Regions from separate parts of the Hydrogenophaga sp. BPS33 genome, predicted to be linked through region 3. Evidence: predicted binding sites of a transcription regulator. Region 3 holds the regulator's gene; each other region holds the start of a gene.
The links. The regulator FliA, encoded in region 3, starts transcription of late flagellar genes. The targets are predictions, from matches to a motif close to CTAAAGTTTNNNNNNNNNNNGCCGNTA.
Positions count from the first base shown of each region.

Region 1: kleA (stable inheritance protein KleA) is a predicted target of FliA. The motif match lies at 5,277-5,303, and genes of this name have one in related genera.
Region 2: F9K07_RS03735 (putative motility protein) is a predicted target of FliA. The motif match lies at 2,753-2,779, and genes of this name have one in related genera.

Region 1 is NZ_CP044551.1:55,224-62,748, forward strand. It holds partial or broken gene F9K07_RS31240 (Tn3-like element IS1071 family transposase) at 1-1,158, shown strand, start outside; partial or broken gene F9K07_RS31245 (DNA-binding protein) at 1,289-1,666, opposite strand; gene F9K07_RS31250 (transcriptional repressor gene korB) at 1,845-2,894, opposite strand; gene F9K07_RS31255 (ParA family protein) at 2,891-3,655, opposite strand; gene F9K07_RS31260 (transcriptional regulator KorA) at 3,652-3,960, opposite strand; gene F9K07_RS31265 (DUF2761 domain-containing protein) at 4,067-4,396, opposite strand; gene kleE (KleE stable inheritance protein) at 4,398-4,724, opposite strand; gene kleA (stable inheritance protein KleA) at 4,933-5,169, opposite strand; gene korC (transcriptional repressor KorC) at 5,327-5,584, opposite strand; gene F9K07_RS31285 (hypothetical protein) at 5,601-6,809, opposite strand; gene F9K07_RS31290 (hypothetical protein) at 6,821-7,039, opposite strand; gene F9K07_RS31295 (antirestriction protein) at 7,084-7,512, opposite strand.
Region 2 is NZ_CP044549.1:767,183-774,707, reverse strand. It holds gene F9K07_RS03750 (AAA domain-containing protein) at 1-128, shown strand, start outside; gene F9K07_RS03745 (hypothetical protein) at 115-1,584, shown strand; gene F9K07_RS03740 (hypothetical protein) at 2,066-2,434, shown strand; gene F9K07_RS03735 (putative motility protein) at 2,520-2,723, opposite strand; gene F9K07_RS03730 (hypothetical protein) at 2,942-3,190, shown strand; gene F9K07_RS03725 (hypothetical protein) at 3,224-3,829, opposite strand; gene F9K07_RS03720 (hypothetical protein) at 3,931-4,161, shown strand; gene F9K07_RS03715 (RidA family protein) at 4,167-4,559, opposite strand; gene F9K07_RS03710 (AMP-binding protein) at 4,564-6,210, opposite strand; gene F9K07_RS03705 (acyl-CoA dehydrogenase family protein) at 6,207-7,403, opposite strand; gene F9K07_RS03700 (enoyl-CoA hydratase family protein) at 7,409-7,525, opposite strand, start outside.
Region 3 is NZ_CP044549.1:5,602,024-5,609,548, forward strand. It holds gene F9K07_RS25910 (hypothetical protein) at 117-311, shown strand; gene F9K07_RS25915 (hypothetical protein) at 298-534, shown strand; gene F9K07_RS25920 (VOC family protein) at 630-1,019, shown strand; gene F9K07_RS25925 (RNA polymerase sigma factor FliA) at 1,197-1,916, opposite strand; gene F9K07_RS25930 (hypothetical protein) at 1,919-2,686, opposite strand; gene flhF (flagellar biosynthesis protein FlhF) at 2,679-4,202, opposite strand; gene flhA (flagellar biosynthesis protein FlhA) at 4,199-6,274, opposite strand; gene flhB (flagellar biosynthesis protein FlhB) at 6,271-7,425, opposite strand.

The sequences.
Region 1 (7,525 bases), on a different replicon from region 3:
ACCGACGAGCTGCTGATGGTCTATGCCGGCATCATGGCCCACGGCACCAGTCTGACTGCGGTCGAATGCGCGCGCATGATTCCGCAATTGTCTGCCACCAGCATTCGCCAGGCCATGCGCTGGGCGCGGGACGAACGGCGTCTGAGCCAGGCCTGCCAGCCTGTGCTGGAATTCATGCAGCGACACCCGATTGCCGCCACCTGGGGGCGGTCCGATTTGGCATCTTCTGACATGATGACCATGGAGACCACCAAACGGGTGTGGCAAGCCCGGCTTGATCCTCGGCGCAACACACCTTCCATTGGAATCTACTCCCATGTAAAAGACCGGTGGGGCATCTTCCATGCGCAGCCCTTTGTGCTCAATGAGCGCCAGGCGGGCGTGGCCATTGAAGGTGTCATCCGCCAAGAAAAGCTGGAGACCAGCCAGCTTGCTGTGGATACCCATGGCTACACCGACTTTGCCATGTCACATGCCCGTTTGCTTGGTTTTGATCTTTGCCCGCGGTTGAAGGAACTCAAACAGCGCCACCTCTTTGTGCCACGCGGCACCAAAGTGCCCGCAGAAATCGCTGCGGTGTGCGAAGCCAATGTCGACGTCGCTTTGATCGAAAAGCATTGGGATAGTCTGGTGCACCTGGCAGCCTCGGTCATGAGCGGACATGCCAGTGCGGTGGCAGCTCTTGCGCGGTTCGGTTCTGCCGCCCAGGGCGATCCAATCTATGAGGCTGGCGTGCAATTGGGGCGGTTGCTGCGTACGGCGTTTTTGGCTGACTACTTTGTCAAGGACGCTTTCAGGAACGAGTTGCGCCGGGTGCTCAATCGGGGCGAGGCTGTTAACGCCCTCAAGCGCGCCATTTATACCGGCCGGATCAGCCCGGCGCAGGCCAAACGTGTCGATGAAATGCAGGCTGTGGCCGATGCGTTGAGCCTGATGGCCAACATCGTGATGGCGTGGAATACCTCACAGATGCAGGCGGTCCTGGATCGCTGGTCGAACCGCCGCCAGGTCATTCCACCGGAACTGATCGGGAAGATTGCGCCCACCAGGCTGGAGAGCATCAACTTGCGGGGTGTGTTTCGCTTCCCGGTTGACCGCTATGCTGACCAAATCCTGCCTTCGCGGCCAAATGCATCGATAACTGGCACCAATGGATGAAACCGACCACGGTTTGACGCCACGAATCGCAGATTTGAAAGTGAACAGGAAAGTCAATGAAATCAACGATCTACCAACACCACCTCCGCGCCAGTGCTAGCTTTTCGTACCGTCACTTATTGCACTGAAAACGAGGAGACCCCTCGTCCAGCTCGCCGGTGAGCTGGTCGGCCAGCTCTGCGGCTTCCTGGCGCGCTGCTTCCGTCTCCTGGCGCACGGCCTCCAGCGCCTCGCGCTCGGCGGCCAGGCGGTTGTTCGCCATTTCCAGCGCCACGGCCCACAAGTCGCCGCCCAGCTCGGCCAGCTTGTCAGTGATCGCCTGCGGTGCCGGCTCGCGGATCGGGGCGGCCTGGCTGGCCTTGCGTGCGCGCCACTCGTTCATCGCCTCGCTGATGGTGGTGAAGCTGCCGCTGCCGAGCTGCTTGCGCACGTTCGCCAGCGTGGGGTTCTGGCCGGCCGCGTCCAGTTCGTCGGCCACCGCAAATATCTGCTCCTTCGAGATCGCCATGTCGGGCCTCCTTTGGCCGGTTGTATGTTGTAGCGTGAAGCATACTACAACATACAACACTACGCAAGCGGTTTAGCTGAACTTTTTTTAGCGGCTAAAACGCGGGCAAAAAAAGCCCCGCTCGATGGCGGGGCGATGGGTGGGGGTCGGTGGTCGGCGATGCCCGGCGCTGGGCGTGTCAGCCCTCCAGCAGCGCGACAAGCTGCACGGTGCCAAGGTCGGCCTCGAACTCCTGGCCGTCATCCTCGTATTTGAGCCAGGCCCAGCCCTCGGCCGGGGGCCGGCGGTTGAGGATCAGCCGTGCCGGCCGGTCGTCGTGCTTGACCTGGATGATGGCCTTCTTGAGCTTGTCGGGGTCGGCCTCCTTCGGCTCCTTCTTCCCCTTGGCGTCATCATCCTGCGGCCCCTGCTCGCCGTCGCCGGCCTCGGCGTCGGTCTTGCCGGTCAGCGCATCGACGGTGTTGGGATCACGGTCGCCGTCCTCGTGACTGCGCTTGTCCTCCAGGAACTCGCGCAGCAGCTTCACCGAGCCGCGCGTCAGCTCCTGGCTGTCGTCGGCCAGCCAGGCGGCCACCTCGTCGGGGTTCTTCTTGTAGGCCGTCACCAGCTCGTTGATGACAGTCACGTCCTTGCCCCGGCCGCTATTGAACGCCTCGGCAATGGGTTCGGGCAAGTCCAGCAGCGTGACGTGCTGCGTGACGAAGGCCGGCGACTTGCCGATCTCCTTGGCGATCTCGCCCTTCTTCTTGCCCTTCGCCAGCTCGCGGCCGATGAAGTCGGCGATCTCACGCGCCGTCAGCTCGTTGCGTTGCAGGTTCTCGATAACCTGGTCGGCCTCGTTGTAGTCGTTGTCGATGAAGGCCGGGATCGTGGTCTTGTGCGCCCACTTCGAGCCGCGATAGCGCCGCGCGCCGTGGTTGATGAGGTAGCGCCCCGGTGCGTCCGGGTTCTCGCGCACGCTGATGGGCGACTTCACGCCGCGCGCTTTGATCGTCTCGCCGATCTCCGCGATGCTCTCCGGCGAGAAGCCGGGGTTGTCGGCCGTGCGCGGCTGGTGCGGGTCTTCGTCGATCAGGTCAAGCGGCAGCTCCTGCGGGCCTGCGCCGCCGGCGTTGGCCGCCGGCTGCTCGTTCAGCAGGCCGGCCAGGTCGCCCAGCCCGTCCAGGCCCAGCCCGGACGATTGCGGCTTGTCCTGCTCCTTCTTCTTGGCGTTGGTCTTGGCGCTCATTGCGCGATCTCCATCTTCGTGAACACGTAATCCGCCAGCGCACGCACCTCCTGGGTGGCCTTCCGCGCGGCGGTCTTCTTGATCTTCCACACCGGCATCTGCTCGCCCAGCGCCTCGGCGATGCTGTCACGCGCGCCGATGCTGAACGGCAAGATGAGCTGCGGGTATGCCTGCTGCAACGTCGCCAGGTTGTTGACGTGGCGCGGCTTCCGCGCGTCCACCTTGTTCGGCACCATGCCGAGGAAGCGCAGCTTGGGGTTCTGCTTGCGCAGGTTGCTGATGACCGCGACCATCTTCTTCATGCCCTGCAAGCTGTACGCCTCCATTTCGATGGGCGACAGCATGTAGTCGGCCGTCAGCACGGCCGCCGTCATGGCGACGCCAAGGGAGGGGGCCGTGTCGATCAGGCACACGTCGAAGAACTCGCCCAGCGCGGCCACACTGGCCCGCAGCGCGGCGGCCGCCTGGGAAAGCTCCATCTTGTCCAGGTTCGCCAGGTTGGCGTCTGCCGCGATCAGCGCCAGGCCGTCATCCTCCCGGTCAGCGAACCAGGCGCGCAGCTCGTCGCCGCCGGCGGTGAACATGCGACTGGCGGGATAGCCCGAGTCGTGGCCGGCCAGCGTCCAGCTCGCATTGCCCTGGGTGTCCAGGTCGATCACTGCAACCCGAAGGCCGCGCTCCTGGAAGTCGAACGCCAGGTGGCAGGTTGCGAACGTCTTGCCTTGACCGCCTTTCTGAATTGCCGTGACCAGTGTTTTCATGAGTTGGGTTCCTGTTTCCTCTTTCCCTTGGCGTCGGCTTCCCAACGCTTGACGATGAACGCTTGATGCTCCGGCAGTACCGCCGTCACCCGCTCGAAGCCCTGCGGGAGCACTTCCCCCGCCACTGCCCACACGCGGCTGACCGCTTGCGATACCGCCCCCTTGGTCAGCCCCAGCGAGGCCACAAACTCGGCCTGGGGCCTTCCATCGACCAGCACGCCGCGCGCTATGTCGATGGTCTGTTGCCCGATCTCCAGGCCCTTGATCGCCGCCTGGAATTGGGCTTCGGTTAGCCGTTTCTTCATGGAGAACACCCATATAAACTCCACACCCGGTTGTTGAACAAAAGGCGGTGCCAGCCGCCGACCATGTGCAGAAGTTTAGCTAAACTCGCCGCCCGCGTCAAGCGTTTTAGCGGCTAAAAATGGGCGCGTGATCTTCTTTCTTGGCGTTCAACCTGGCCGCGTCAGCGGCACTCATGAAGAACGTCATCAGCGGGCCGACCGTGCGGCTCGAACCGTTGGCAAAGCACACGTCGAACTGACCGCCGGCGGTGTGCGGATCGACGCCTTCCACCAGTCGCCAGGGGTCAAGGCCCCATTCCTCGGATTGCGCGCTGTACCAATAGGCCGGCGCATCGCCGTTCAAGTCGCTGGCCGCGTACTCGCGCACCAGGACGGCCACCCGGCCGGTGTTCGGCTCCACGAATCCCGGCGGGTAGGGTAGGGTCTGTTTTTTCATGTCAAAGCCCCTTCGGCTTGTAGATCGAAACGAAGTAGGTGATCGCGGTCAGCACCGCGAAGTACGCCAGGAACGACCAACCGGCATACACGCCAGGCGTGTTCCAGTGGTAGAGCATCCGCACGAACTGGAAGAAGGTGGCAATCGACAGCACCCACTTGAGGATCGGCCAGACCAGCACGGTCGCCACCCATACGAACTTGACCAGGCCGGCCAGCAGGCCAGCACCGGGGGCCTTGTTGGGGGCAGCAGACGCGGCGGCAGGCTCCACCGGCGCGGGCGCGGCGGGCTGCTCGATCTCCTTGGGGAACTTGATGATGTTGGACATAGCTTGACCCTCCACGCGCTTACGTGTTGAATGCTGGGTGCTCCCACTCGGAAGCATGGTTACGGTGTGCCAGCACCAGGCCAAGCGCCCCGGATCACTCCGGGGCGTTCCTCCACCTGGGGCCGCCCTTGATCTTGCCTCGGCTCACGCAATACTCCTTCTTGGCGTCCTCGATAGGCCCGGCCGTTGCCGACCGGGCCATGTGCTCTTACCAGCCGGCCCGGCGCTTGGCCTGCTCGACGGCTTCCATCGACCAATGGCCCTTGGCCTGCCCCTCCAGGGAGCATCCGGCGAAGTACGCCTTGCCGCGCAGTTCCTCGGCTTTGCACACCAGCTCGGCCGCCTCGGCCATCATGGCCGCGATCTCGTCACGGCGGGCCGGGAAGTCGGTCGCTGCCGCGCCCTCCAGCTCGTCAATCCAGGGCATAATCTTGTTGTCGCTCATCGGACTTTCTCCGGTAGTTGACCTGGGCAATGTGCCCGGCCTTCAAGTGCTATATTAGGGCAAAATGCCCTAACCTGTCAAGCACTTTAGCTAAACTTTTTTCGCTTTACCGGAATCCGAAGGCTAAACTTTAGCCGCTAAAACCTTTCCCTTGGCGTCAATCCTCTTTCCAGATCACGCCCAGCCCGGCCTGGTCGCACAGGATCGCCCATGCCGCATAGGGAATCGGGGTGTCCTCGCCGATCCAGCGGCGGATCGTGCGGTCGCCCTTCGCGCCCAGCCCCAGCGCCTTCGCGGCCTTGCTGCCGCTGAACCCGGCCAGGCGCAGCACCTCTCGGACTTCCTCGCCGGTCGGTTGCGCCCAGCGTTCGGCCGGCTTCAAGCACTCCAGCCGGATATTGGCGTCGTTCGTCATTCGTTCGTTCTCCTGGTCAAGTGATAAGCCGCAACTGGTCGAAGCCGTAGATCGACTGGATGCAGCTCGGGTCTGAATCGACCACGCGCCGGCCTGCGCGATTGGTCTTGTACGTTACCGGCCTGTCGTCGTGCGCCCACACCTGGCGGGTGTCGGGATGCACCTTCACGATGATGATGCGCTTGCCGATGTAGCGGTCGAAAACCGGGTGATGGACGCTCACGATCTCGCACCGCTGGCCGGGCTTGAACTCCACCAGGTCGGCCGGGCCTCCATCGCCATTCCTGGCGATGCTGCAGGTTGCCGCGCTCGCTCGCGGCATCGTTGTTTCCGGCGATACAGGCCCGCCCTCGCCCGGCTCGGCATCGTCGGCTTTGACGATGCTGCAGGTCATCGTCGTTTCTGGCGATGCGGGATCTCGCTCCGGGCCTGCGCCGGTGATTTTTCCCTTGGCGTCCAACCCGGCGGCCCTGGCCGCCTTGATCCTGGTCGCGGCCTCGGCCGCCCAGCGCCTGGCGATGAAGGCCCGATGCGAGGGCAGCACCACATCGACCAGGACGAACCCCGGCGGCACCAGGACGGTCGCCGGTGCGCGCCGCGCCGGCGGCTCCAAGCCGGCCAGCCAAGCGGGCAGGGGAGCATCGGCCAGGCGGTCGCGGTAGCTGGCCTCGACCATCACCGGGCGCTTCTTCTCGGCTCGCTGCGCAGCCAGGATGCCGCGCGCAACCTCGTCCACCGTCATGCAGCCCTGCGCCGTGTCGAAGTGCGAGCGGTAGCCCGTTTCGGAGATAAACGGCCTGTCCAGGTCGATGACGTGGAACTGGAAGTGGGCACCCAGCGGCCCGCCGTAGCCGGCCTCGTACTCCACCAGGGCGCGCATGTCGCCATCCGCGACCAGGAACTGGCCGCGCTGGCCCCACAAGGGCACGTCGCCAGGCACCGCCGCGCAATGGCGCTCGATGACCTGGCCGGGCGCGTCGTGGTCGGCCATGCTGCCCACGTGCGTTCCGCCGTTCATCTTCCAGATGACGGCCTCGTATCGGTCGCTGGCCGCCTCGGCGGCCGCACCGTCACCGCGCATGATCGCCGCGTCGATCTCCACCACGGCCGCCACGGCGGCGGCCAGCAGCTCGTCGCGGTCGGTGGGCAGCTCGGCCAGCAGCTCGGCCGCCGGCGCGTTCCAGTCCTGGCCCGGCTGGGCCGGCGTCTTGCGTTTCTTCGCCATCGGCCGGCCCCTCAAGTGTCAGCACGCCGCCACGCGATCACGTCGCGGGCTTCGTAGCCGTGGCGCTTGCAGTCGTCGCAGAATCCCGAGCTGAACCCCTTGTGGTTCGTGCCGATCCATGCGGCCGGCTTGCCGCATTCGTGGCCGTAGGTGCCCGGCTCGGCGTTGTGGCACTTGCCGTCCGTCGCGTAGCTGTTCGTCGGTGCCTGGGGAGCGTTGTTCCTGGTCATGGTCGCCTCCTGGAAGCCCCGGCCGAAGCCGGGGCCGCCCCTCATCAGTCAATAGCCCGGTAGATCGCGGCCGCCTCGGCGTGGCTGGCTGCGAAGCCGCGCAGGAAGTGATAGCGGTCGATCAGGGCATCGCCGGCGTCCGTGTCGGCGGCCTCGGCCGCGAGCTGACCCAGCGCGAACAGGGTTGCGACAATGCCGGCGGCGTCGGCCGACAACTCGCCTCGGAAGCCGTTGCCGTCCACCTCGATCTCCAGGCGGTCGGCCAGGTCGGGGGCCATGTAAAAACCGCCGTCCGACAAGGTGTAGTAGTGCCAATACGCGCCGCTGTAGCGTTCGCAGAGCCGGCGAAGCCAGGCATACACCAGGGCCTCGCCGCGCATCATCAGACGCGGGCCGAAGTAGGCGGGCAGGAAGTCGAGGCGCTGGGCCTCGGCGACCAGGGAAGCGGTAACGGGTTGCTCTTGGGTGTTCATCGGACTTTCTCCG
Region 2 (7,525 bases), 1.5 Mb from region 3:
CTCTGATCATCGTCGGCGACGACGATTTCTGCCGCTCGGTCAACGTCGAAAACCCCTTCCGCCCCGTCTTGGCCCACATCGACAATAACCCTGCCGAGTGCGCGATCGTCTGCCATGATCGAATTTGACGCAGTCGCGGAGCAATACCAGAAGATGGACGGCATGCCGCTCATCGACTACCTGCCGATTGGACTTCCGATCTATCTGCTGTCGCTGGACAGCTTGGTCGCGGAGAAGCGCAACCTCATGCCGGTGGAGGAATTTATCCTCAAGGCCATCCTGGCAGGCGTACGCTCGACCGCCGACGTGGTGGGCCTGCTTGGACTCGGCACGGAATACGGCACCAAGGTCGTCAACTCCCTGTCGGACGACGAGTACCTGTCGCATACGCCCCAGTTGACGCTGCGCCCACGGGGGATCGCCGTGCTCAGCGAGGCCGGCGAACGGCGCATCGAAGAGAGAGCCGTGTCACTCGCCTGGAACCCACTGATTCAAGGGGTTGTCAAGACCCGACTCGCCACGCTCGAGCGAGGCAGGGCGCTCGCACTTGAACGCATGGTCCGACTGCCGCCCCCAAGCACCCGCTTGCCGGCATTGGTTGACCTTCCCTTGGAGCTTTCCGGAAATCAGCTGCGCGATGGGGAGCAGCTGATCCGCTTTTTGTCGGTTCTGCGACGCACCTTGCGCTATGTTCCGGCGGTGTTGCTGCTGTACGCGCGTAGCAAAGGGGCCGAACCCTTGGCCCGGGTTGCAATTGATGGTGTCATCGACAGCCCTTGCAGCGACGCTATCGCCAAACATGAATTGCTGCCTCGTCTCGGTATGGACAGTCTGTTCAACCGTCGCTCGGGCGCCATTGCAGTGGAACAGCGCATCAAGCCGCTCGGGGTTCTGCCCGGCAACGGTTCACTAGCCGATCTGCTGAAAACCAAGAGCACGCTTCAACTCGGCATCACAGCCCTAGAGCGGCAGGACTCCGACGCAGCGGCCACTAAACTCAACGCCAAGAAGGGGGAACTGGTTGCGGTTCTCCAGCAGCTAGAGCAGATCCCGGTGCGCTGTCTGCTGCCGTTCGAAGTGCCTCAGTTGGTGGACTACGCGTTGCAGAAAGCCAAACGCGAGATCCTGATCACAACAACTTTGCCCGTTGCCTCACGCATGACGCCGATGCGGTTGTTGTTTCTGGATCAAGCGTTGAAGCGAGGCGTCATGGTGCGCATCCTCATCTCAGATCGTCCGGTCGAGGAGGAGTGGCCGGAAAGCCCTGGGATATTACTGCGCAAGCTCAACGACATGGCGACACATCACAAAAGCCTGGACCTCTCCTTCCTCAAGGACACCGACCGCGTAGTGTTCGAAGTGAGAACGGACGATGTGATGCTCGGTGTATCTAACGAGCCCCCTCTGGGCCTTCGCAGTCGCGAACCGTTGGCACGTGCCTTCTGCGGGTACCAGCTCTCGGGCAGCAAGCCTGTTCTGGCGTATTCCAACAACTATCTGAGCGAGCAGGCATTAAGCACGATTGGGAAGATCAAAATCCCGTTACTCGCGCAAAAGAAAAGAAGCGCGGTGGCGAAGCCCTAAACGCGATGCTGCCTGGCGGAGCGAATGGCTGAATGCCATACGCAAGCGTCGAACTCGTTTGGCGGCTCTTGCACCAGTGCATCCAGACCGGGTGCTCGGTCGTCGCATAGCTACGCTGGCTATGACTTGCATACCGGACATTGCACGCGTAATAGCTGATGTCTGACAACGCTGCACAGCCGTCCTCCGCCCAGACCCCTTCGCCCTCACTTCCATAGCTATACTCCGCCCGTCAAGCCTCACGCTTGATCGGGATTGGACTCCCGGTTCGCAGCTATTACCGTGAAAGCCGTAGGCATGCTCCGCGTGCATCTACGGCTTTCTCGCTCGCGCCCCTTTTTTGGCGGCCCGGGCGGGGAGCCTCACGGCTCGCCGGTTCTCGTAGTAGCTGCCCGGTAAGTCCAACCCACTCGGGCCGCCGCCCCTCACCTCCGAGGGGCGGCGGTTGTCTCAACCGCAGCTATCAAGGGAGCCACACAGCATGGCCAACACTCACGGTCTTTCCGGCGCATCGTCCACCTGCGCCGATTCCACGCACGCCAGTCCATCCCCCTCCTCTTCCCCCGTCATCACGCCCATCAGTCCCAGCGTCTCACTCGCAAGCAAGGCCAGCGACCGCTTGATGGAGCTGTCGGACGCGTTTGAGTCTTACATCGCGCTCCAGTGCTTCGTGGAGCCCGAGTACGCGGACGAGGTGGAGGCCAACGTGCCGCCTTCGCGCGGTCAGCTCACCGCGCTGTTGCGCACGCTCAATGGCGATATGCGGCGCAAGATCGATGTGGTGGCAGACGCCGTGGCCTTGCTGCAGGCACAGGTGAGCATGGACGCTGCGCAACTGGCGCGGCGTTAGCCATCAACCTGCTCGATTTCCCAAAAAAACAGGCCGGGTCGCCGGCAGGGGCGCGCTCCGGTGGGCCATGGCGGATGCCGACTTCTCAAACCAGCGCGTTCACCTGCGTACCGAGCAAGCCCGAAGACGCGAGCGGCAGCGAGGCCGGCACGGCATTGAGCAAGGCCATGGCGCTCGTGGACTGCATGTCTTGCGCTTTCTTGAGCACCAGCAGCTGGGCTTCCTGCGCGACCTGCGCGTGCTTCATGTCGGCCACCGCGGTGACCATGGCAAGGGGAGAGACGTCCATGGTGTGTCTGTGCGAAGAGAGACCCGGTAGATCGGCCATTTCAGCGGCAACTTGATGTCCGGGCCGTTGGGGTCGGGCCCGCGCTGCACTGCCACTGACGTTGCGCGGCGGCACCAAGCCAGCGCGTTAACAAACTTTTTTGGCTACCCTCAGGGGGTATTTATTGACAGCATCACACCCGGCGTCTTCAATGGCGTTTTCAATGTCGGAGATGCTTCATGCGCCCAGTTGTCCTGTGTTCGTTGGTGGTGGCCGCGCTCATGCCTTTGGCCTCTTATGCCGAGGGCATGACCTGCAATGCGTCGGCCGCCGAGAAGAAGCTGGCCGGCGCGGCCAAGACTTCGTTCCTGAAGAAGTGCGAGCGCGATGCGGCGGCGGTGTGCACCACCTCCGCAGCCGAGAAAAAGCTGGCGGGCGCCGCGAAGAACAGCTTCACCAAGAAGTGCACGAAGGACGCGGTGGGCTGATCGGCCCACGCTGCGTCACCGCTCAGGCGTGGCTTACAAGCCGGTGAGCGCGCCGTAGGCCTGGCGGGTTTGCGGCGACACCGAAGCCAGCACCTGTTCGTGGCGCGTCTGGTGGCGCCCCAGAAGGCGCGCCGAAGCGACGGTGCGCGAACGGCAGTACCAGTGGCAGGTGTGCTGCAGCAGGAAGAGTTCGGCCGACAGGGTGAAGGCCTTGTCGCGCGGCGAGCGTTGGGCGCGGTTGGCCACGGCATCGGCCACGCCTTGTGCGTGCAGGGCGAAGAGCTGGCGCACATCCAACGTCCATCCGGGCAGCCAGCGTGCGGCCCAGGGCAGCGCCAGGGCGAGCTTGCTCACCCGCGCGCTGGGCGCGTCGACTTTGGCGAAATCCGCTGCGAAGCGCGAGAGTTGGCTGGCGATCGAGCCTTCGGACGGGGCGAGCACGCCCCAGATCTGCTCGCGCCGCGCCGGGTCGTCCTCGCTCAAGGCCCGCAGATAGCCCTGGGTGAGGTTCTCCATGAGTGTCTCGATCTCGTAGGGGCTCAGATACTGGCCCAGCAATGCAATGCGCCGCCGCTGGTCCTGGGCGTTGAGGAAGGCCATGCCCGCGGCCAGGAGCAGCGCGAGAAAAAGAATGTCCATGTGCGGGAAAGACTCTGGAAAACCCGTCAGTGTAGTGATTGGTTCATCCGCGAGAATGCGAGAATCTTTTCCCCGCGATCGTTTCCCCTACACAAGTTTCCATGCAATCCCACTCTCGCTTTGCAATCATGGCCATCGCGGTCGTGGCCTGGGCCCTGGGCCTGGCCGCCGCGGCGTGGCTGGCCACCGCCGCGCTGAACCGGCCGTTGTCCGTGCTGGAGTGGTTGCTGGGCGGGGCCGTGCTGGGCATCGCCGTGATCGTGTTCGCCACGAACCGCCGGCACCGCCGCCGCCGCGAGATCGAGGACATGCGCGATTCCGCGCTCTGGTAGCCCCCTCAGTCCGGCACCACCGCCGTGACTTCGATCTCCACCTTGGCGCGCGCCTCCATCAGCGCGCTCACCTCCACACAGGTCATGGCCGGGAAGTTCCGGCCCATCACTTCGCGGTAGGCCTCGCCGAGTTCGCGCAGGCGCGCGTTGTATTCCACGCGGTCGACCACGTACCAGGTCATGCGCACCATGTGCTCGGGGCCGGCCTGGGCGCATTCGAGCACGGCACGCACGTTGAGCAGGGTCTGGCGTGTCTGGGCGATGAAGTCGTCGGATTCGAATTGCTGTGCGGCGTTCCAGCCGATCTGGCCACCGACAAAGACATGGGTGCCGCGCGCGGCGATGCCATTGGCGTAACCCTTGGGCGCGGTCCAGCCGGGCGGTTGCAGGTGCTTCATGGTGTCAGACCTTCTGTGTGGCTTGCTGGCGCAGCGCGAAGCGCTGCAGTTTGCCGGTTTCGGTGCGCGGCAGTTGGGCCACGAAGACCACTTCGCGTGGGTACTTGTAGGGCGCCATGTGGTGCTTCACATGGTCTTGCAGCGCCTTCACCTGTGCCGCGTCCGCCACCTCGCCGGGCTTGAGCACGACATAGGCCATCACGATCTGGCCGCGCTCGTCGTCGGGCTTGCCGACCACGCCGCACTCGGCCACGGCCGGGTGCTGCAGCAGCGTGGCTTCCACCTCGGGGCCGGCCACGTTGTAGCCGGCGGTGATGATCATGTCGTCGGTGCGCGCCTGGTAGAAGAAGTAACCATCGGCGTCCTGTCGGAACGCGTCGCCGGGGTAGTTCCAGCCGTTCTTCACGTAGTTCGTCTGGCGCGGTTCGTCCAGGTACTTGCAGCCCGTCGGGCCGATCACCGCGAGTTTGCCCACCTCGCCGATCGGCAGGGGCTGTCCATCGTCGTCCACCACGCGCGCTTCGTAACCGGGCACCACCCGCCCGATCGCGCCGCGCCGAACCGCTTCGGGTGGCGACGAAATGAAGATGTGGAACATCTCGGTGGCGCCGATGCCGTCGGTCATCTCCAGCCCGCTGGCTTCTTTCCAGAGTTGGCGCGTGGCATCGGGCAAGCCTTCGCCCGCGCTCACGCTGATGCGCAGCCGGCCGATGCCGTGCTGCTTCGCGAATGGCGCCATCTGGCGGTAGAAGGTGGGCGCGGTGTAGCAGATGGTGGCACCCACTTGGGCAATGAGCCGCACCATCGCCTCGGGCGTGTAAGGAATCGACGGGAAGTACACCGAGGCACCAGCCCACATGGGGAACACCAGCAGGCCGCCCAGTCCGAAGGTGAAGGCCAGCGGCGGCGAGCCGACGACGATGTCATCGGGCGTCGCGCGCAGCACGTGGCGCGGCCAGGTCTCGCAGGCGGCCAGCACGTCGCGGTGGGTGTGCACGGCGGCCTTGGGCGCGCCGGTGGTGCCGGAGGTGAAGGCGAGCATGGCGATGTCGGTGGCCGCCGTGGGGCACGGCGTGCCACGTTCGCTCTGGCGCTGCGCCAGCGTCTCCAGCGAATGCGCGGCGCCTGCGGCATTGAACGGCAGCAGCGGCATGCCATGGCAATGGGGGTCGGCTGCGATGGCCGCCTTGAGCTCGTCCTGCAGTTTGGCGTCGCACAACGCCGCCGACGGCTGTGCCTTGGCAATGATGGCGCCGAGCTCCTTGGCGCGCAGCAAGGGCATGCTCGCCACCGCAACCAGGCCGGCCTGCACCGTGGCCAACCAGGCCAGCGCCATGGCGATCGAATTGCCGCCGCGCAGCAGCACGCGGTTGCCCGGGACCAGCGCCAGGTCGAGCGTGAGCACGTTGGCGATGCGGTTCACCTCGTCGCGCGCCTGCGCGTAGCTCAGCGTGCGTTCGTCGCTGCGAAACAGCGGTCGATCGGCATGGCCTGCGGCCACGGCCCGGTCGAACAAGGCCCGCACCACGTTGAGTTGTGCGGGCAGTTGCAGCTCGGGCCGGTCAAAGCGCAGCTCGGGCCACTGCTCGGGCGGCGGCAGATGGTCGTGTACGAAATGGTCGGGCTGCGCGGAGGGGATGGCGATCGTCATCTCAATGCCGCCTTTCCAAGAATGAGCAGTTGCACTTCGCTCGCACCTTCGTAGATGCGCAGCGAGCGGATGTCGCGGTACAGGCTTTCAACTTTCTGCCCCACCTGCACACCGCGCCCGCCAAACATCTGCAGCGCCATGTCGATCACGCGCTGCGCGTTTTCGGTCGCGGTGAGCTTGGCGCTGGCGGCGGCGGTGGTATACGCCGCCGTGCCCGCGCCCTGCGTGGCGCTGCGGTCGCGCTGCCACGCGGCGCGGTAGGTCAGCAAAGCAGCGGCATCGATGAGCGCGCTCATCTCGCCCAGCCGGGCCTGCGTGAGCTGGAAGTCGGCCAGCGTCTGGCCGAACATCTTGCGCTGCTTCGCGTGCGCCACCGCCTCGGCAAAGGCGCGCCGCGCCATGCCGAGTGCGGCGGCAGCCACCGATGCGCGGAAGATGTCCAGCGTCTGCATGGCGAGCTTGAAGCCACCGTGCAGCGGGCCCAGCAGTGCGCTCTCGCCCACCGCGCAAGCGTCGAAGCGCAACGTGGCCAGGGGGTGCGGCGCCATCACGTGGATGTGCTCGCGGCTGTCCAGACCGGCTTGTGGCGCGTCGACGATGAAGGCGCTGATGCCACGCGAACCGGCCTGCGGATCGGTCTTGGCGAACACCACGTAGAAGTCGGCCAGGTCGCCGTTGCTGATCCAGGTCTTGCAGCCGTCGAGCGTCCAGCCCTGTTCGCTCGGCACCGCGCGCGTGGCCATCGCGGCGACGTCGGAGCCGGCATCGGGCTCGCTGAGTGCGAAGGCCGCGATCTTCTCGCCGCTGGCCACGGCCGGCAGGTAAGCGGCCTGTTGCGCGGGTGTGCCGGCAAGCGTGATCGCGCCGCTGCCCAGGCCTTGCATGGCGAAGGCGAAATCGGCCAACGGCGAGTGAAACGCCAGGGTCTCGCGCAGCACGACGAGCGAGCGCGAGTCGAGCGCGGGCAATGCGCCACCGTGCGCGGCGGGTACGCAGTAGCGCAACCAGCCGTCGTGCCCCAGGCGTTTCACCCAGTCCTTGCAGGCGGCGCGGTCGTCGGTCTCGTCCACGCGCTGGAACATGGCCCAGTCGGCCAGGCGCTGCGCGGTTTCGCCGTGGTGCGCCTCGAAGAAAGGCAGCTCCCACTGCGCCTGGGGTGGATGCATGCCGTGAGCGTGTTCGAAGGCGACCATGGTGTTCAATCTCCCTCGAACTGCGGGCGCTGCTTCGCGGCGAAGGCTTCGTACGCGCGCTTGAAGTCCTGTGTCTGCATGCAGATGGCCTGTGCCTGCGCTTCGGCTTCGATGGCCTGGTC
Region 3 (7,525 bases):
GCACCTACCTTTCACGCCTTGAAAGGCGCACGCTGATACGCCATTAGTTGTCCTGATGCAGGTGGCCTTATCAGGGTTTACCCTTGAAAATACGGGTTTTCCCCAATCTGAAGACCATGAACACGCCAACCAACTCCTGGGCACCTCGACTGGCGCTTGCCCTTCGCCACTTCTTCCAACGTGCCGCCGCGGGCGCCTCCGACGGGCTCGAAGCGCACCTCAGCACCGCCACGAGCCTGCATGAACTGGAAAACATGCAACGCCAATGGGACCGCGCCCGCCGCGGGCAGCGCTTCTATGGCGCGCTTTGAAGCCGCGGCAGTCACGCCGACGCACCGACTAATCGCCTTCCTCAACTCGTTTTTCCGCGCCCCTCGCTTCGCCGCTGGTGCCCGCGTCAACCGCCTGCACAAAGGCACGCTGGACCGCATCGACGGCCGCGTCGTGGCACAGACCCGCGACGGCGTACTGGTCGAATGGCCGCGCCACGGCACGGGCTGGGAACGGCCGGGCGCGCTCTGTCAGCAAGGCTGAGTACCGTCAAGCGGAGCGCTTTTCGCGGCCCATTTCTGCGCTTGACGGAGCCCACAGGACATAGCATTGTTTTGTCCGACCTCCGAGGAGCCCCGATGCCTGCTCAGCTCGACCACCTGCTGGTGCCCTCCCGCGACAAGCTCGCCGCTGCGCGGCAGATTGCCGAACTGCTCGACGTGCCCTGGTCATCGACCGGCATCGGCGCCTTCGCGCCGGTCTACGTCAACGACGGCCTCACGCTCGACTTCGACGAGTGGCCGGAACCGGTGCCCCAGATCCATTTCGCCTTCCGTGTGAGCGATGGCGAGTTCGACGCGATCCTCGCACGCCTGCAGGCCGCAGGCATTCCGTACCGCAGCACGGTGCATGGGCCGGTGGATGCCCAGGTCGACACCGCCCACGGCGGGCGCATCGTCTACTGGAATCAGCCCGATGGGCACCAATGGGAGATGCTCACGGTGAGCTATGCCCGGCGGGCAAGCTGAGGCCGCGCAGCGGGCGTGCCAGCCCAAGATGCCACTGCCTCTCCGGCGCGCGTGACTCCATCCAGAGGCATCGAGGGACGGCTGCGCCGGCCCAAGATGCCGTCCCCTCTCGAAGCGCCGAAGGCGCGCCACAGAGGGGGGAGGCCGCGCAGCGGCGCAGGGGGGAGTCCCTTCCAGCTAATGCGCGCGCAGCTTGGCGCGCAACCGCGCGATGGACTGGCTGTGCAGCTGACAGATGCGCGACTCGGTCACGCCGAGCACAGCGGCGATTTCCTTCAGGTTCATGTCGTGCTCGTAATACATCGACATGATCTGCTGCTCGCGCTCGGGCAGCACCTTGATCGCCGCCACCAGCGCGGTGCGCATGCGGTGGTCCTGCAGCTTGGCCGACGGATCGGCCTCGCTGTCACCCATGTGCCGGTCGAGAAAGCCCTCCTCGTCGTCACCGCCATTGCCGCTGATGTCTTCCAGGTACACGAGCTGGGTGCCACGCACCTTGGCCAGCAGGTGCTGGTAGTCGGCCAGGCCCATGCCCATTTCCTCGGCGATCTCGCTTTCGCGTGGCACGCGGTGCAGCTTCTGCTGCAGGCGGTTGACGGCCTGTTCGATGTCTTTCTGGCTCTTGCGCGAACCGCGCGACATCCAGTCGCCATCGCGCAGCTCATCGATCATCGCGCCACGGATGCGCTGGCTAGCGAACGTTTCGAACTGCACGCCCTGCGAGGGTTCGAAGCGCGCGATGGCTTCGGTCAGGCCGATCATGCCGACCTGGATCAGGTCGTCCAGCTCCACGCTGGGCGGCAGCTTGGCGATCATATGGTGCGCCAGGCGGCGCACCAGCGGGCTGTACTTGCGCAGTTGATCGTCTCGGTCGAGGGTGCCTTTGGCGGTGTACATCGTCAGCTCCAGAGAGAAGGGGCGGCGGCGGGTGCGAACACACCGTGGACGCCGTGCGCAGGGTAGGCGCGCGCCGGCCTTGGGATGGCGCTTTCCTGCACGCGCAGGGCCCAGCTGTGGGCGGGCCAACAATCGAGCGCGAGGTGCAAATGGCGCTCGGCGGTATCGATCACGTTGTGCACCACCGTTTGCAACGCGGATGCAGCGGCCTGGGAGGCGGCCAGCGGTGCCAGTACCGGCAGCACGTCGGCGGCGGCCAGCAACTTGACCGCGCCGTACGCGTCGATGCTGGCTTGCGGCTGCTCGACCACCGGCACCAGCGTGCGCGCATTCAAGTCCTGCAAGAGACTGGCCAAGGCATGGGCTGGTGCGAACAGCAGCACCACGACACCGGCGGCGAACGGAGCGAGCAGGCGCGCAATCGCGCTGGAAGCACCAGCGGTGCGCGCCGTTTCCAGCAAGGCTTGCAAGCCGGCTGCGCCGGGCAACACCAGCCAGTCGGCAGCCTCGTCCACCGGACGCTCCAGGTTCGCGATGGAAGGGTCTTGCAGTGCGCGCATCAGGCCCTGGTCGTTGCTGCGGGATTCGTTGGCCGTGCCGTCGACAATGGCCACCGTGCGCCCCTCGGCGCTGAGGCTGGACGCCAGCGTGCACAGCCATTCGTAGCCGCGCTCGGGCTGCGCCGGACTGGCCACCGGCATCAGCACCGGCCCCGCCACGCTCGGCTCGGCCCGCAGGCCAGCGGCCTGGTCGAAGCCGGGTTCAAACATGCGAGGCCCCCAGGTGAATGCCGCGGCTGGACGCCTGTGCGAAGAAATAGCCCATGTCGGTCGTGGTGTTCGGGTCGAAGGCCGACTTGCCCTGGGTGCCCATGGACTGGCGCACCAGTGCGGCCGCATCGGGGTTCTTCCAGTCTTCGGGCACGCGCTGGCCGTTGGCCACACCGCGCAAAGTCACCTGGTGGCGCACCAGCGCATCCAGCGCCGGGCCGAGCTTGACGGCCTCGTCCACCTTGGAGAGCACCACGCCGTGCAAGGCCTTGGCCTTGAACGAGTTCAGCACTTCGTCCAGCGTGTCGCCTTGCGCGCCAGCGTTGAGCACCAGCGTCTTCTTGACCGAAGGGATGTCCAGCACGTCCAGCATGTCCTGGATGCGCTGGTCGCGCTGGCCCAGGCCGGCGGTGTCGATGATGACCAGGCGCTTGTTGGACAGCAGGTTGAGCAGGTCCTTGAGCGCGGCGCGGTCGTGCGCCAGATGGGCCACGACGCCGAGCATGCGGCCATAGGCGCGCAGCTGCTCGAAGCCGGAGACGCGGTAGGTGTCGAGCGTGACCATGCCGACGCTGCCGGCGCCGTATTGCTTGACGCACTGCGCGGCCAGCTTGGCGGCGGTGGTGGTCTTGCCGACACCGGTGGCGCCGATCAGGGAGACCACACCGCCTTCGTCGCACAAACCGGCGCCGGGTGCTGCGACCTTGAGGTTGCGGGTGATCACGTCCATCAACCAACGCACGGCTTCGGCCGCACCGGCCTCGCTCGGCACGCGCTCGAGCACGGCACGCGACATGGCGGGCGAAAAGCCGGCACGGATCATTTTGTGCATCAGGTTGGACTGGATCGGGTCCTGCTTGGACGAACCGATCCAGGCCAACGTGTTGAAACGCTCTTCGATCATTTCCTTGAGCGCCGAGAGTTCCACCGCCATGCGGTTGTCGCCGGTGCTGGAAAAACGCGTGGAGGGCTGCGAGTCCTCGAAGGCCGGGTGGCGTGTGGCGGCTGGCGAGCGGGTGTTGAGGAACTCGGGCTCGTTGAAGCGCTGCACCGGGATGGAGATCGGCTCGGACCTGGGGGCCATCACGGCTTGCTGCAAGGGGGTGACTTCCACCGGCGCGCGGCGCACCGGCTCGGCAACGGGTGGGACAGCAGGCGTGGCAGCGGGCGCGGTACCCGTGCCCGCCAGCGTTTCGCGGCGCTTGCGCAGCATGCGCTCGCGCACATAGTCCTGGAACGACAGCGTGCTCATGGCCATGGTTTCGGTGTCCTTGGCCACGGAGGCTGGCGCGCTGGCCGTGGCCGCCTGTTGGCGCTGCGCGGCGCGGGTGGCTGGCGCGGCGGTCTCGGCAGCATGTTCGGCCAGCGAAGCCAGACTCTCTTCGGCAGCGGCCATCACCTCAAATCCCTCGGCGCTCGAACGCGTGGAGAGGATGACGGCACTGTCGCCGAAGGCACGGCGGGCCTTGTTCATGGCTTCGCGCGAGGTCGGGGCGGTAAAACGCTGGATGTTCATGAGGCGAGCTCTCCGAGGATCGGTCCGATGCGGATCAGGTGGGTGTCAGGGATTTCGCTGTGCGCCAGCACCTGCAGGCGCGGCGCGGCGCGGCGCAGCAGGCGGGACATGGCGTTGCGGATGGCGTCAGGCACCAGCAGGCAGGCGGGCACGCCCTTTTCTTCCTGGTGGTTGGCGATGTCGGTGGCGGATTTGCTCAGCATCTCGGCCACGCCGGGATCGAGCGCGCCGTTGGGGCCGCCGGCGAGGGCCTGCATCAGCAGGCGCTCAAGACCCGGTTCAATGGCGATGACTTCGAGCTCCTTCACCGGGCCGTAGATCTGCTGCACGATGGCCGGCGAGAGCGCCATGCGCACGCGGCGGGCCAGTTCGACCGGGTCGGTGGTGTGGGCCGCGTGCTCGGCCAGCGATTCGATGATGGTGCGGATGTCGCGCACATGCACAGACTCTTCCAGCAGCAGCTGGAGAACTTTCTGGAAGGTGGCGACGGGAACCATTTTGGGCACGACTTCTTCGATCAGTTTGGGGGCCAGGCGGGTGACGTGTTCCACCAGATCCTGGGTCTCCGTCCGGCTCAGCAACTTGGCGGCCTGGACTTGCATCAAGTGTGAAAGATGCGTGGCCAGCACGGTCTCGGAATCAACCACGGTAAAACCGGCCATTTGCGCGTTCTCGCGTTGCTTTTCTTCGATCCAGTGCGCGGGCAGGCCAAAGGCCGGGTCGGTCGTGGGGGTGCCGATCAGGGGTGTGTTGATGCCACCGGGGTCGATGGCCAGGAACATGCCGGGGAACACCTCGCCCTCGCCCACCACCACGCCGCGCAGCGTGATGCGGTAGCCCGCCGGGCGCAGTTCGAGGTTGTCGCGCACGTGCACGGCGGGCGGCAGAAAACCGACCTCTTGCGCGAACTTCTTGCGCACGCCTTTGATGCGGGTGAGCAGGTCGCCCTGGCGGGTCTTGTCGACCATCGCGATCAAGCGGTAGCCCAGTTCCAGTCCGAGCAGGTCGACCGGCTGCAGGTCGTCCCAGGTGGCTTCTCCATCGCCTTGCTGCGCGGGCGCTTCGGGCTCGGGCGCCGGTTGGTTCTGTCGTCGCATCTGCCACCAGGCGAGGCCACCCGTGACCACGGAGAAGGACAGGAACACCCCGTGTGGCATGCCGGGCACGATGCCGAGCATGAACAGCACGGCCGAGGTGATGCCCAGAATCTTGGGCGAGGCGAACATCTGCTCGACCACCTGCACGCCCAGGTCTTCGTCCTTGCCCACGCGCGCGACCACCATGGCCGCGGCCACCGAGATCAGCAGCGAGGGAATTTGCGCCACCAGCGCGTCGCCCACGGCCAGCAGGATGTAGTTGTCCGCCGCCTGGCCGGCCGAGAGGCCGTGCTGCACCATGCCGATGATGAAGCCGCCAATGATGTTGATGAAGAGAATGAGAATGCCGGCGATCGCATCGCCGCGCACGAACTTGGACGCACCGTCCATGGAGCCGAAGAACTCGGCCTCGTCGCCCACTTCGGCGCGGCGGCGCTTGGCTTCCTTCTCGTCGATCAGGCCGGCGTTGAGATCGGCGTCGATCGCCATCTGCTTGCCGGGCATGGCGTCCAGGGTGAAGCGTGCCGACACCTCGGCAATACGCTCCGAGCCCTTGGTGATCACCACGAAGTTGATCACGACCAGGATGGCGAAGACGATGAAGCCGACGGCGAAGTTGCCGCCGATCAGGAAATGGCCAAAGGCCTCGATCACCGCACCGGCTGCACCCGGGCCGGTGTGGCCTTCGAGCAGCACCACGCGGGTGGAGGCCACGTTGAGCGAGAGCCGCAGCAGCGTGGTGAGCAGCAGCACGGTGGGGAACACCGAGAAGTCCAGCGGGCGCTTCATGTAGGCCGCGACCATCATCACCACCAGCGCGGTGGCGATGTTGAGGGTGAAGAAGGTGTCGAGCAGCCAGGGCGGCAGGGGCAGCACCATCATGGAGAGGATGGTGATCACCAGCATGGGGGCGGCCAGGCCGCCGGCCCAGCCGGCATTGCGCTGGAACCATTGCTGCAGTTGCTGCAAGTTCATACGGGAGCCTCCTGGGCGGCTTTCTTGAAGTGCGGATCGAGTTCGGGCGGCACGACCGGCACGGGCTGTTCGGCGGGCATGGTGCCCTGGCCTTTCAGGGCGGCCTTGAGCTGGTAGACGTAGGCCAGCACCTGCGCCACGGCGGTGTAGAGCGCGGACGGGATCTCATCGTCGATCTCGGCATGGGCGTAGAGCGCACGGGCCAGCATGGGCGACTGCAGCACCGGCACCTGGTTCGCCTTGGCAACGTCGCGGATCTTCATGGCCAGCAGGTCGGCGCCCTTGGCGATGACGCGCGGCGCGGACATGGTGGCGTCGTCGTAGCGGATGGCCACGGCGTAGTGGGTGGGGTTCATCACCACCAGGTCGGCCTTGGGCACGGCCGAGATGCTGTTGCGCTGGGCCATTTCGCGCGCGCGCTGGCGGCGCTTGCCTTTCATGAGCGGGTCGCCTTCGGACTGCTTGTGTTCGTCCTTGACTTCCTGCAGCGACATCTTCAGGCGTTGCGCATGCAGGAAGCGTTGCGCGGGAAAGTCGATCACGGCGACGATCGCGACCACCAGCAGCAGGCCACCCACGCCGAGCACGAGCCAATGCCCCAGCTGGCCCAGCGCGGATTCGAGGGGTTGCATGACGAGCGTGCCGAAGAGCTCGACGTGCGAGGCGATGAATTGCCAGGCCACCACGCCGACGATGGCGGAGATGGCGGCCAGCTTGATGGTGTCGAAGAGCTGCTGCTTGGAGAACAGGCGGCCGATGCCTTTGAGCGGGTTGATGCGGCTCAGGTCGGGCATGAGGGGTTTGGTGCTCAGAGCCCAGCCACCGGAGACGAAGGCGGTGAGCAGCGCGATGGCCAGCACGAGAACGCCCAGCGGCAGGTAGAGCATGAGGCCCTGCGCGAAACCGTCCACCAGGCGTTCGGTGGCGAGTTCGGGTTTGAGCAGGGTCTGGCGGTCGAAGCGCAGTTGGCCTTGCAGGGCGCTGCGCAGTTTTTCGAAGCCCATGGGTGCGAGTGCCATGAGCACGACCGCGCCGCCACCGAGAACGGCCAGGTTGGACAGGTCCCGGGATTTGGGCACCTGGCCATCGTCGCGCGCCTTTTTCAGGCGCTGCGCGGTGGCGGGTAGGTTCTTGTCCTGGCTGGATTCCATGGTGCGGGTTCACTCGATCGGTGCATCCGATTCTGGAATCCGCGGGGAAAAACTAAAGGGGGATAAGACGGGGTGAATCCCGTCTTTTCTCTTTCTGTGC